2 regions of the Metabacillus herbersteinensis genome follow, and region 2 is predicted to be linked to the other one. Evidence: predicted binding sites of a transcription regulator. Region 2 holds the regulator's gene; the other holds the start of a gene.

Region 1 (7,447 bases), on a different contig from region 2:
ATATGTAAAAATTACCGGACGTTTAAAGGATATGATTATTCGCGGTGGAGAAAATATTTACCCCCGTGAAGTTGAAGAATTTTTATATAGCCATGAGAGCGTATTAGATGTTCAAGTTATCGGAATTCCAGATGAAAAATACGGTGAAAAAGTCGCTGCCTGTATTAAAGTGAAAGAAGGAACATCAATAACTGCAGAAACGATTCGAGCTCATTGCAAAGGACAATTAGCGTTTTATAAAACTCCTGAGTACATTTTCTTCGTTGATGAGTTCCCAATGACAGCATCAGGAAAAATACAAAAATATAAATTACGAGAACAAGCGCAAAATTTAGTAAGCGAGATTACTAGATAGTAACTGTTCCGTTCTGAAAAGACAACTATGATCTTTTTTTGCTAACAAGGATGTAGAGGAGGAATGAATTATGATTGCTGCACTACAGAGCATACGTGAAGAAGTATTAAATGAAATCAGCGACATTCCACAGGAGAGTATTAATGAAAGAGAAAATGAAGAAAAATGGAGCATCGGTCAGGTGCTCGACCACCTTCAGCGCACAGAAAGAGTTGTTACCCAATCTGTTAAATACATACTTACAAAGGGAAAAGAATGCGAAGTAACTGATAAACCACTAGAGATCATCGTCGATCGCTCTAGAAAGGTTACAGCTCCTGAAAACATTGCACCGACAAATGAACCTGTAGACAAGCTAAAAGCAATTACTCTTTTAGAAGAGTCGAGACGTGATTTGCTTAACTTCTTGGAGACACTGCCGGAAGATACGAACCTAAAAAACAAAGCAATGAAACACCCTTTTGTAGGCGATTTATCTACACAGCAATGGATTGAATTTATTGGCTATCACGAAAGACGTCATTTATATCAGTTAAGAGAAATTAAAGAAGCAATTTTGTAAAGAGAGGGTTCTTTCCCTCTCTTTTGCTTCATGAAATATTGCAACCAGGTGAGGAAGTGGTGACATGGAGATAAATAATGTAAACATGGGCGATATTATTTTTCAATTATTGGCTATTTATTCTTGATAGGGTTTATTGGAGCCATTGTTTGGATTATTGTTACTGTGGTTGGTAGGAAGAAGCAGTTAGATCGGCTAGAGGAAAAGATCGATAAGCTATTAGAGGCACATGTTAAAGGAAAAAATAAATTTTAAGCAATTCTCATTGATTTCACTCCAATAATGTATTGACTTAAGTGTGAGAGCGATTTATAATTTAGTTGTCCGAGAATGGGGGCTTAGCTCAGCTGGGAGAGCGTTTGGCTGGCAGCCAAAAGGTCAGGAGTTCGATCCTCCTAGTCTCCATACCTTGAAATCCTTATTTACCAAGGGTTTTGTAACGTGTTTCAATAATTAAATATCTTTAAATTTTGGATTTGTTGACGAATTGTTGACGAATTCTTTTTTTTTGCTCTAAACTGCACCTCCAACCTCTTTTAGAACATTTAACAGCAGTGGCATAATTTGAATAAGTACATATCCTAGGCCAGCATTCTGAATTGTACTCCAAGCTCTCTCAGATTTTCCAAGCATAAAGAAGAAACAACCACCTATGATTATCACAGAAGCTATAGGAAAACTTAATGCAACCATAAGATCAACAAGTGGGTCCATGGCATGTGCCAGCGTTTCGAGTGCCTTCTCACTCATCCATTCTGTTGCACCTGCCGGAATTGCTTCTGGTGCTCCTGATACAGGGATTACATTTTCATGTGCAGAAGCTAATGAAGGAAACAACGCAAAGGGCAATACAGATGTAGCAGCTGCCTTCAATAGTCTTCTATCCTTCTTCTTTTTCACCTTATACTCACCAGACATAAACTCACTGATTGACATACTTTGTACTTTCGCCATGTTGACCCCTCCTATTTGATGTCATCCCAAAGGTAAACTTGAACATTTAGATCTTCGCAAAGACTTTGCAGCCTCACCTTTCTGAAATGCGTAGTTGTGACCCAAATTAACATAAAATTAGGATTATATTCATGTAGTTGTCTATATCTTTTAATTTTTGAATCATTCTTGTGCATGGATTGCTTGTAATCCACTTCAATAAAATAGTCATGTTCCTTATCTATATTGAATATTGCATCAGCTACAATTGAAACCTTAGTTTTTGGGATCTTTATCTTAACTTCATTTTTCCAAGAAAACGGTTTTCCAAGAAAAATGTATAAATCGTTTCTCATTAAAAAATGGGTAATCATTAGTGATTTTTTTCTTACCTTGGTTGCACCAATCCTTTCACGACCTTCTTTGTTTAGATAGTAAATGTTTTTTCTTTCGTTAATAAATGAAGATACACATTCACCCATTCGTTGTAACACCTTTTGAACATTGCGAACTTGCCCCAGGTCGTGCATCTTTTTTATTTGTTCACTTGTTAGATAGTCACACTTCTTCAAACTCAAAAGTATTGCTTCCTCCCTTTTCTCCCTGTCTAGGTTCAACTTTGTCACCCTCCTCTTCTTTTCTAGGTCTAATGACAATGTGAGGTTCAATGCGCTTTTTTATCTCTTTATTGTTGATGTAAGGTGTTTGAACGACCTGACTTTTAACGTTTTTATAAATCCCTCTACCTGGTATTAATGGAAGTTCCTCTGCTCCTGTTTGACCTAATGCAGTATTGGAAGCTGTGGCATCATCTAAAACAAAGCATAAACGTGAAGGGATATTTCTCTTAGTCTGTTGTGGGATCGATTGACTAGAAGGATATTGTGTTGCGTAGATCAGGTAAAAACCAGCACCCCTTCCCCTTCTGGCTATATCTGTAACAACATCCATACATGAAGAATCTCCTGCAATGTCTGCTGCTTCATCAATAATGATGAAATGACGTTCTTTTCTTCCTGATTCTTTTATGTCCTCAAAACCTTGATCAACTATGTCTGTATAAGCCTTGTTCATATCCTTTTGAATAGCTTCCAGAATGTCTTTTGCTTCTGATGGATCTCGAGTAAAATTCTTTATTTGCTTTAAATCTTTAAATCTTTGAAAAGCAGATCCCCCCTTTAAATCAATTAAATGTAGATTAACGTTATCTAATTGTTGTAATACAAGAGAAACAACAATCAGTTTTAAAATAGCACTTTTACCATATCCTGTAGCACCAGCAATGATTAAGTGTTTATGTTCGTCAAAGTCATGCCTGACAACCCCTTGACGAGTTTGCCCAATAGAAACGGACCATGTACCTTTCTTTAAATAACTTTCATCCCAGTCATGTTGATCCTGCATACACTCGTTATAAACTTTAATTCTCAGCATCCCATCAAAATCAAGTTCGATTTCTTTTCTCTTAATCTTTTTGTTTGTAAGTATCTTTTTTATTTGTTTTAATACCGTTTTGTCAAACTTAATCTTTAGTAGGTCATAGAGATCAACCTCTAAATGCTTATGCCGAATATTTAAACCGTCCTCTAATATGTGTTTATCTGCTTCAATCTTTTTGCGGTCAAAACCTAAAGGGATCTGGTACACATATTCAACACCACCCTTAAATTTATCCTTTCTCTGAAGTCGGATTGTCTCACCGTTCCTTCCATTCCATCCTGAGTTAGCGAAAATCTTTTGTATTTTGCCTGCATCATTTGAAGGTGATCCATTCGTTTTTAAGTAAGCATAACCAGCAACACCGCTCATGATGATTGTTGATCCAATTTCAAACAACATTCACGCCACCTCATTTCTTGATATTACGTAGTAATAGTTGCACCGAAAACGAATTTTAATAATGATAGTTGAACCATTGATACTATTGGAATTGATCAGTTCGCTTTCACGTTCGTCGCACGAACTTTTAAACGCCCTGCTAAAACGCACACTTTCACGTCCTTGTCTTGGTAGCTTTCTGCGTCGATGATAATGTATATGATTACGTATATAGTTTTCTTGCCTGTCCAAGATAAATTATTTTTCTAGGACATGCAGGAAATTTGATCTGTATGATGAAAACATTCATTAGGTGATAAAAATGACAAAGGTTGGTCGAGTTATTGAAGAAGAAGGTTACCGAAAGGGTTGGGTTGCAAAAAAAGCGAAGATTGCACCCGGGACATTATCTAAGATTATTTCTGGAGAAAGTGAGCCTTCATTACGTGTGGCATTAAAGCTTTCAAGGGTATTAAACAAAACAGTTGAGGAATTGTGGGGGCATTTAATTGATGAGGACATAAAAAAACCCTCAGAATGAGGGTTTTTAACTACAATTAACCAAGTTTTTTTTTCGATTAATTTCAAATTTAAAACGATTTTTAATCATTTCGTTAATCTGTCTATTTGTATTAGTAAACTTTAAATTTTGCTTGATTTTATCAAAATCAAAATCTTCCAACAATTCAATAAGAGCAGTATTCACAAATGACGAAGTTACACCGTCAATGCCTTCAAATGAAAGAATTACAAGTTTATTTGAATTCAGATGCTTTAATAAAATCATTTTGACTATCAGGCCATCTTGATTGGAGTAACATCGTCCAACGTGATCAACAATTTTGATTACCAATCGAACTCCTCCTCATCATCATCAATATTTGGAATATTATCAGTTCTAAGAACAAATTCTATAAAAGTTCCAGGATAAAAACTATTTTTCATTGCGGATTCTGTCTTAATCCCATTGTTACCATATGTACAATTTAATATACCATAGTTCGAATGAATATGAACAGACCCTCTTATATCACCAACAACATTTTTAATCAAAGTATGCAAACCTGCACCTAAGTTTCTTGGTGATGTTCTAGAGGTGATTCCCTCTTGTATTGCTCTCTCAAGAGCCGAGTCATCTTTCAAAAACGGATCAATCTTCCTAATATTATTTGGAATACCAATTCCAAAATCAGATACTGCAATTTTCACTTCACATGACTTTGGATAGTGTTGCGCAAAAATACAACCAATATTTTCTTGGGCGTGATCTTCTGTATTATTGAAAATTTCACCAAAACACATCTTAATATCAGCAAGAGATTGTTTTGTTACATTTAACTGCCTTGACAACCAAGGTATGAAGTCTCGATCTAACCATTGATAACTATCACTGTAAGCAATTAATTCAAGGGGAATTGTTGTTTCTCTGATCTCTGCAGAGTCAGTTAATGTCCTTTTCATGTATCTCATGAAAAACATTGAATCGTCCAAGTATTTAAGAGGGTTCTTCTTATCATTACTTACCTCTCTAGGGTAGTTCAAAATAACTTTTACTCCCCTCTTCCTTAGCCATTCAAAGATATTGCTTAATATGGTAACTCCTGCGGGTTCAATAAAATTCAATCCACGAAATTTGAATTTTATCTCATTATCCTTTGGATGTAGATCTCTATCAATAACTGCCTCTAATAATAAATACATTGTTTCCCTTGTAAACACCGAAGGTATACGAACTTCCAACAAGCAACATCACTCCAAAATTAAACTACAATGATAATATATTACCATAAACAAACCATATTATATCCATTTTTTGTTTTTAAAAGGTAAAAATTAATTGTCTCTATTCGGAAAAATGATATTTTAGTCCTTCATTTGGAGTAGTTATTTATTACTCTTATAATGCTGTTTTATAACCTATTCTTACTCTTGCAGCAGACAAAATGTTAGATCGCTTAAATAACCTTGTTTGACGTCTGGTCAAACAATATCCACGAATGGTATCTTCTTGAATGCCTTTTACTATGACCTTACGATGTGAAATCTCACCTTTATTTGACATGTACATAATTTCAATTGGCATTTGTTCTTCTTTTGATGTAAGTAATAAACCGTTCATTTTATCAGCTCCTTAATATCATTATACACGAACGTATATTCTTTTTATACTGTAAAACAGAACATATTTTCGTATAATAAGGATATGATAATTAAAAAGGATGATTTATATGCTTAGAGACAGAGGAACAAAGAAGTGGACAGCGATTATGTTGCCAGAGCATGTTAAGATGCTTCGGAATGAGTTTATTGAATTTGACAAGGTAGATAAACCAACACTTGATGAGCAGCAATTAGAGGATATCAATACCACCATTCTGGAAGCGATGGAATATAACAATGAGCTTGTTTTCACTTATTTCGAGAACGGTGATATGAAGCTTTATGTTGGCCGTGTTCATTACATTGATGATCTGAAAAAGGAACTTCGACTAGTCGATCTACATGGAGATAAATTCTATATTAAATTCAATGATTTACTTAAAGTAGATATAAACGAATAAAAGTTAAAAAAATAGTTAAAATCGTATTTTAAAGCTGAAAAGTGACTGATAACCACCTTAACTATCCTAAATAACACCCTTATTAGAGCTTTTTATGAGTTAAAATTCATTTTTGTCAATTTTACCAAATTTGTTATTTGTTCTATCCTTTAGTTGAATTTAATACTGAGGAGGAGCTTAAAAATGAGAACAATTAGATGTCCTGAATGTGGTAAACGGTTTGTAGGATCCGATAACATTGTTATGAGTTTAATGAACACTTTGAATCACAAGGAATGTTCAAATTTTCACCCAAAAGTTATTCTAGACGAGGGCACTTATAAAGGAATTACTGATAAATATAGCTTTTTTAAAGACTATAGGATTGTTAACTAATAAAAAATAGCCCCTCTCGCAATGAGAAGGGCTCTAAATTTGTGAATAAAGCATACTAGAGAGTTGAATTTTAAGGTACTTTAAAACATCTTTGACCAGGTAGCTTTACCGACTAATCCATCGATATTTAGGTGCTTATCATCTTGAAGATCTCTTACAGCCTCATAGCTTCCATTACCAAATTCTCCATCAAAACCTTTTGGATCATAGCCTAGGCAATACAACATACCTTGGATAATTCGTGTGATGTTCCCTGTTGCACCTTTTCTGACTGTATGGATAGCAGATTGTGTTTTTGGCCCCCATTTACCATCCACGACTAATTTAGAGTTAAATTGTTTATTCGACTCAGTCTGCAAAGCTTTAATTGCAGCTGTCTTGGTTTTTGGACCATTAACACCATCGACAACAAGATCGGTCCTATAATTTGTATTCAACCATGTTTGAAAAGCTTTAATGTTACTGTTTCCACTTTGATTAATTGAAGATGATTGGGGTTTACTAACTGGTTTAGGAGTACTTATTTTTCCAAAAATAATCTTCTGTCCAATTTTCAATTCAGTAGGATCAACACCAGGATTAGATTTTATTAAATCGTCTACTGTTACTCCACCTGCGCCATCTTTATGAGCAATACTCCAGAACGTATCCCCTTCTTGGATGATGTATGTGTCAGGAATACTAGTTGGTTCAACTGGCCTTGTTGATCCCTTCCAATCAACTAATTTTCTATAATCATACTCACAACATGCTTTCCAACTATAACCCGGCATTTCGTTGTGAGATGTATCATATTTACCAATATTATCTTTTACAAGGGAAGCATGCAGATCAGCAATTGAA
Region 2 (7,447 bases):
GAAAAACCTCTTAAATTGTGGTGGGAAGTAAAATTCCCCACCACTTTTTTTAATTTATTTACTGAAATAATTTGCTTATTTTTAGAATATCTGTTATGTTTAATAAGAATTATTTTTGTTAGGTATGTGAGGAAAGAACAAGTGTTTAAACTTTTCGCCTTTGATATCTGTAGAGCAAGGATAGTAATAAATCGTGGTTTTAACCACACAGGAGGAAATACTATGCAACAAGGTACAGTAAAATGGTTTAACGCAGAAAAAGGATTCGGCTTTATCGAAATCGAAGGAGGAGAAGATGTATTCGTACATTTCTCAGCTATCCAAGGCGAAGGCTTTAAATCTTTAGACGAAGGTCAAAAAGTAACTTTTGACACTGAGCAAGGACAACGTGGACTTCAAGCAGTTAACGTTAACAAAGCTTAATTAAACAAAAGGAAAAGGACTCAATTCTGAGTCCTTTTTTTACTGTCAGAATTTATATAATTCTAAGACACAGTAAGCGTTTCGGAAGTCCAGCTCCAGCGCCTAGCCCTGACGCACAGGACATGCTAGTGCAGTCATGGCGATTGACGTCGCGCTTTTGACTGCCTATCAGGGTCATTAAGTCAATTCTAAATTGAAGGCAAAGAACGCCGCCTACCCTTGAATCGCCTTATGCTATGTCTAAGGCTGACCAAGGCGTTTGCGCTTTTTTTACTTTCTTTTCCGATTTAGTCGATGTAATAAGAGCCTTATTTGTTACTTAGAGTGACCCTTGACAAAATAAAAAATCCCCACTAAAGATCGAGTAGGGAGATAATTATAGTACAGGTAAAAAATGGTTGAACTCATCATAAAACAAATTCCGATGATTTCCTTATTGAAACTGGAACTAATTATTTTTTTTCTCTTTAAAGTAATACTCTTTCGCCATTTTATAAAGTGCAATTAATCCTAAAAGGAAACCAACTGTAATACCGCTGATCGCAATGAATAGAGAAATGTATTCAAATACAGAGTACTGTAGTAACTTACTCCAATCGATATTTCCCTTCCAATCTTCAACCACTAAATTCATTCCGTAAATACCTGATATCACTGTGTAAATCGTTAAGATAAGTAACAACTGGTTTTTTCGCTTATCAATGAGCCTCTCTTGATTTTGATATAACCTATTTAATGTATTTTTAACTTCATCAAAAAGAGGTTCAATTTTAAACGTTTGCTTTAAACAATTGGAAATTTCTTGACCTTCTGTTCTGCTACTTATTTCAAAGAAAATAAACTTTGCTGAAAAATTTGTAATCGATCGAATTAAGTCTTCGATTTTTTGCTCTTTCCGATCGATGTCAAGTTTTGAATAATCATAAGAGAGCTTGAGTAAAACAATTTTATAAAATAAATGTAAAAGTAAATTGTAATAGTGAGGTCCATACATATTATTTAGCAACTGTTTAGAGTTCTTTTCATCTTTTGACACACAAGTGAATGTGTGATCACTTGTCACGTAATATGTATTAGGGGCCCAGCGATCATATGAATGATTTTTTATATGCTCACTAATATAATCTGGATTACTAGCAGAAATGTATTCATTTCCGCTGTCATCATAAGAATTTAGATGAGAAACCTTAAATAATTGGTATTCATCAATCGTAGTAGAATTCGGCTGTAATAAATACCCTGACACGAACATACGTTCATCGACGAAGTAAGGAAGACTTCCGTTGGTTGTATTTCGCTCATCGTCGTTTAAATAAGGAATGATACCAGGGCAAAGCTCATCTAATATGAATTTCTTCATTTCACTAAACGTTTTTTCATTATAAGTAAGAATTGTCCCTTTTTGATCAGTTATTTTAGGCGCTAATACTCGAAAGTGATTCATAAAATCTAAGGCAACAAGATATGGAATGTTAGCTGGTAGTTCAGTACGGACTGTAATCAAGCCAATGTTAAAAGGACAAATTATCAAATCAATAGAAAGGATAGAAAATGGAATCGTATGTACGGGCGTGATTAATGTACACTGATTAGATATCATTTTAGAAAATCTATTTAGAGAAAATGCATGAAATGAGTCTTGAAAAAGTATATTTTCAATATACGGAAGGAAATAATGCTCATTATCGCTATGTGGAACATTTGTTCTTGTTCCGTAAAATTCTGACTCATGGTCACTATTTTTCAACGAAAAGAACTTAAATCCCTCTTTTTCTAAATTAAATGATAGTTCTTCATGATTGAACCCTATTAATGAAATAGGAAAAACAAACTGACAAACACCTCTTATTAAAGTAGATTGATTATCTTCCATAGTTTTCCCTCTTTTTAGAAAATAGTTATTAAGAGTTATACCCGTTAGTCATGCATTCAAACTTAGAAAGCATTTTTTTCTAGAAAGGGTGAGTGACTAAGAAAAAATTTATACAAAAAAAGCTTGCCATGTGAATGACAAGCAACTATTAATGTATAGAACGATAAACGCCGACAACTTTCCCTAAGATTGAAACATTACGAAGAATTATTGGCTCCATTGTTGAGTTTTCAGGTTGTAGTCGAATAAAATCGCGCTCTTTAAAGAATCTTTTTACTGTCGCTTCATCATCTTCTGTCATTGCAACAACTATATCCCCATTATTTGCAGTCTGTTGCTGCCTTACAATAACCATGTCTCCATCTAATATACCAGCTTCAATCATACTTTCTCCCATGATTTCAAGCATAAAGATTTGTTCATCGGCACTTGCAAAGCTTTCAGGAAGAGGAAAATATTCCTCCACGTTTTCAATTGCAGTAATAGGTAAACCAGCTGTTACCTTTCCGATTATAGGTACGTTTATAACCTTGCTTTTTGGAATATGACTCAATTGATCGTCTTCTAGAATCTCAATTGCTCTTGGTTTAGTAGGGTCGCGGCGAATAAGTCCTTTACTTTCAAGTCTAGCAAGGTGACCATGAACAGTAGAGCTAGAAGCAAGGCCGACCGCTTCCCCTATTTCACGAACGGAAGGTGGATATCCTTTTTTCTGAACCTCATCTTTAATGAAGTTTAATATATCTTGCTGTCTTTTTGATAGTTTTATCATTTGCACACCTCGGTTTCAAGTAATTTATGTAGATTATAGCATGATTTTCCTCAATATACAAACATAAGTTCGAATAAAACAGTTGACTAGAACAATCGTTCGTATTATACTGATCTTATAAGTTACGAACAAACATTCTGTATGAGGTGAAATTAATGAAAAGAGAATCATTGTCTTATATACTATCATTTTTTGTAGTAATCATAGTATTTGCATTTGCGATTACATATACCGGGAAGGAAGACACACTTGAAAACTTTCATCAAGTTGAAATTGAAGAGGGGGAGAGTTTGTGGAGCATCGCAGAAAAATATGAAGAGCATGCTTCAATCCCTAAACAAGAATTTGTAAAATGGATCCAAGATAAAAATAATTTAGCCACTTCAGTTATTAAACCAGGTGAAGTTGTGTTCGTTCCAATTGATAAAAAACAGTTTTTTAATAACTTAGCGAGCGATGAATAAGCATCATGAGTAATAAAAAATTAACAGCTGTTATATATTGTCGAGTTAGCACAAAAAAAGAATCTCAGGAGACTTCCTTAGAGAGACAGAAAGAAGAACTCTTAAAGCTGGCCCAAGATTATAACCTTTCGATTGCTGATATTATTTCTGAGCAAGCAAGCGGATACGAGATAGAGCGCGAAGGGATCTTTCAATTGTTAGATATAATCAAAGAGAAAACGGTAGACTTTGTTCTAGTTCAAGATGAAACTAGGCTAGGCAGAGGTAATGCGCGTGTAGCAATTATTCACTTCATACTCAAAGAAAATGTTAAGATCTATACGATTACCCACCAGGGAAAAATGGAGCTTTCAGAGGCCGATTCAATGGTTTTAGAAATTGTTAGTATAGTAGAAGAATATCAACGAAAAATACATAATATGAAAATTAAAAGAGGAATGAGACGTGCTGTCGAAAAGGGATACAAACCACATAAAAATATTCAAAATCAGCATTTAGGAACTGGAAAAGAACGGATAGAGGTTCCAATTTCTGAGATTATTCGATTAAGGCAAAACAAATTAACTTTTTCAGAAATAGCTGCAACTCTTCGTGGCTTTGGCTATCATGTATCAAAAGCAACCGTTCATAGAAGGTACAAAGAATACAGACTATCAAACGAAGACGAAACGGAATAGTTGTATTTTTAAAGTGATTTTAGTAACATGGCAATGTATTAAGGAAAGGAGTACCATCATATGTTGCCTAAAGAAAAGTTTGATCGTATAAATGAGTTATCTCGTAAATCAAAAGAAACTGGTTTAACTGAAGCTGAACAGAATGAACAACAAGATCTTCGACAACAATATTTACAAGTTTTTCGTAAATCCATGCAGAATACGATTAAAGGTGTTACTGTAATTGATCCAAAAGGAAATGATGTGACACCGCAGAAGTTGAAAGATGAAAAGAAACGAAATTTACATTAACAATAGGGATACGTCTTTTTGATGTATTCCTTTTTTTGTACATACTATTGGTACCAGGGCCCATAAGGGATGTGCTTGAATTTCATTTCTATTAAATGGGTTTTTTTCAATAGGAAATAGTTGTGCATTGTTCGATGTATCGCTATTATTAAAAAGTAGGAAGCAGTTATGAACTGAAAGGATGATTTATTTATGGAACATACGATTGAATCACTCTCATTAGCAACAATACGTACTTTATCAATTGATGCAATTGAAAAAGCAAATTCAGGACATCCAGGAATGCCAATGGGTGCAGCGCCAATGGCATACACTTTATGGACAAAATATATGAATCAAAACCCGGAAAACCCAAACTGGTTTAACCGAGATCGTTTCGTTTTATCTGCAGGACACGGTTCTATGCTTTTATACAGTATGCTTCATTTATCTGGTTATGATGTGTCAATGGATGATTTAAAGTCATTTAGACAATGGGGAAGTATAACTCCAGGACATCCTGAATACGGCCATACACCGGGTGTAGATGCTACAACAGGTCCACTTGGACAAGGAGTTGCTATGGCAGTAGGTATGGCGATGGCAGAGCGTCATTTAGCTAGTACATATAATAGAGAAGCGTTCAAAGTTGTTGATCACTTTACATATGCAATTTGTGGTGATGGAGATTTAATGGAAGGTGTTTCTGCAGAGGCGGCATCACTTGCTGCACACTTAAAACTAGGACGACTTGTTGTATTATATGATTCTAACGATATTTCCCTTGATGGAGATCTAAATCGTTCTTTTTCTGAAAATGTAGAAGATCGTTTCAAAGCAATCGGATGGCAAGTTATACGAGTAGAAGATGGTAATAACATTGAAGAAATATCTAATGCCATTAAGCTTGCAAAGCAAAACGAAGATCAACCAACACTTATTGAAGTTAAAACCACCATTGGATTTGGTTCACCGAATCGGTCTGGTACATCAGATGTTCATGGTGCCCCACTAGGACTTGACGAAATAAAATTAACGAAGGAAGCTTATTTATGGACGTTTGAACAAGACTTCCACGTTCCTTCTGAAGTGTATGATCACTTCAACGACAGCATCAAAGAAGCAGGGAAGAATAAAGAAGATGAATGGAATGCACTATATGATAAATATGAAAAAGAATATCCAGAATTAGCAAAAACACTAACTCAAGCAATTCAAGGTGAACTTCCTGAGAACTGGGATAAAGACATTCCTGTGTACGAGGAAGGGAAGAGTCTAGCATCTCGTGCATCATCTGGAGAAGCACTTAACGCAATCGCTCAAAACTTACCTTCATTCTTTGGGGGATCTGCTGATTTAGCCGGTTCAAACAAGACATCGATAAAAGGTTCCGAAGATTATACAGCAAAAGATTATAGTGGCCGGAATATCTGGTTCGGTGTTCGAGAATTTGCAATGGGTGCAGCATTAAATGGAATGGCATTACATGGTGGACTTCACGTCTTTGGTGGGACATTCTTTGTTTTCTCAGATTACTTACGTCCTGCAATTCGTTTAGCTGCGTTAATGAACTTACCCGTTACTTATGTATTTACACATGACAGCATTGCAGTTGGAGAAGATGGTCCAACCCATGAACCAGTTGAACAGCTACCTTCCTTACGAGCAATGCCAAATTTATCAGTAATTAGACCCGCAGATGGAAATGAAACTGCAGCAGCTTGGAAAGTTGCACTAGAATCAAGAAAGACTCCAACTGCACTTATATTAACTCGTCAAAACTTAAAAACGATTAAAAACACAGATAAAACAGCATATGAGGGTGTTTCGAAAGGAGCTTACGTTATATCTCCAGCAGAAAAAGAAACTCCTGATGCATTATTACTAGCTACTGGATCAGAAGTTGGTTTAGCTGTTGATGCTCAACAAGTGTTAGAAAAAGAAGGAATTCATGTATCTGTAGTAAGTATGCCAGCTTGGAATCTATTCGAAGCGCAATCTGATGAATACAAGTTATCAGTACTTCCTAAAGAAGTGAGAAAACGCCTTGCAATTGAAATGGCAACTCCACTAGGTTGGGAGCGTTATTCTGGAGATGAAGGTGAAATTCTTGCGATCAATACGTTTGGGGCGTCAGCGCCTGGTGAAAGAGTAATGGCTGAATATGGATTTACTGTTGAGAATGTTGTTGCTAGAGTTAAGGCATTAATCAATAAATAAGTAAAAATGAGACAAGGGGCATCTTTCCTTGTCTTTTACTTTGATCACCAATAATACGATAGTGGTTCTGATTCCACACAAAAATGTACTACAATTTAGTAGGATTCTTTCTGCTAATGGAAATTCGACAAAAGTAGTGTCTTCTTGCAACGCCATCAGACAAATCTTGCTGTTCACTTCATTTATAATAAAAAGAAATTGTCATTGTTATAAGGGGTGAAATGGTGAGACACTACTGTATTTATTTAATAGAAGAAGAATTTGCAAGTCATTACTTTGGTAGGGAATCAAAAATGTATCACCTTTTTCAAGACTACCAGTGGACAAGATCTCAGACAAAACACTTTAACCTAATTCAAAAGCAAGTTTCATATATTACAAAACCTATACCAACATTGTTTATTCATCAATTAATTGCAACACATTTAGCTAAGCGGACTGATTACCAACAAACACATGAGATACATAAAATTGAATTGAAAGCGAATAGAGGGAGTGCCACTCTAATTGTTAAAGATCGACATTTAGAGTTAACTTCAAATGGTAGCTATGAGGCGGAGACTATTTTCTTTGAGGTACTTAGAAAGTTTGATCCTTGTTTTTTAGCAATGGATTTTCTAGCAGAAAGATATGGATGGTTAAATCCGATAAAAGAAAGAAATTTTGTCTGAAATGCGGATTTTATCAAGCAAATGTTGTATAATTTCATATGGTTTAGTACACTGTAAATTAGACAGCACGAAGGAGG

What was found. Region 2 encodes LexA, which represses DNA repair genes until DNA is damaged. Its sites were predicted from a motif close to CGAACATATGTTCG; they were not measured.
Region 1: a site for LexA is predicted at 5,816-5,829, ahead of ACFFIX_RS06735 (YolD-like family protein). Genes of this name have one in related genera too.

What each region holds. Positions count from the first base shown of each region.
Region 1 is NZ_JBHLVO010000003.1:321,615-329,061, reverse strand. Features, by position in the region: gene ACFFIX_RS06785 (AMP-binding protein) at 1-355, shown strand, start outside; gene ACFFIX_RS06780 (DinB family protein) at 426-917, shown strand; tRNA gene ACFFIX_RS06775 (tRNA-Ala) at 1,250-1,322, shown strand; gene ACFFIX_RS06770 (hypothetical protein) at 1,431-1,871, opposite strand; gene ACFFIX_RS06765 (replication-relaxation family protein) at 1,883-2,380, opposite strand; gene ACFFIX_RS06760 (FtsK/SpoIIIE domain-containing protein) at 2,409-3,686, opposite strand; gene ACFFIX_RS06755 (helix-turn-helix transcriptional regulator) at 3,991-4,209, shown strand; gene ACFFIX_RS06750 (STAS-like domain-containing protein) at 4,216-4,521, opposite strand; gene ACFFIX_RS06745 (ATP-binding protein) at 4,515-5,411, opposite strand; gene ACFFIX_RS06740 (hypothetical protein) at 5,566-5,787, opposite strand; gene ACFFIX_RS06735 (YolD-like family protein) at 5,897-6,229, shown strand; gene ACFFIX_RS06730 (hypothetical protein) at 6,413-6,604, shown strand; gene ACFFIX_RS06725 (peptidoglycan-binding protein) at 6,685-7,447, opposite strand, start outside.
Region 2 is NZ_JBHLVO010000004.1:281,300-288,746, forward strand. Features, by position in the region: gene ACFFIX_RS08230 (cold-shock protein) at 223-423, shown strand; gene ACFFIX_RS08235 (magnesium transporter CorA family protein) at 872-2,296, opposite strand; gene lexA (transcriptional repressor LexA) at 2,445-3,068, opposite strand; gene yneA (cell division suppressor protein YneA) at 3,224-3,532, shown strand; gene ACFFIX_RS08250 (YneB family resolvase-like protein) at 3,538-4,209, shown strand; gene ACFFIX_RS08255 (DUF896 domain-containing protein) at 4,270-4,500, shown strand; gene tkt (transketolase) at 4,693-6,699, shown strand; gene sirA (sporulation inhibitor of replication protein SirA) at 6,921-7,370, shown strand.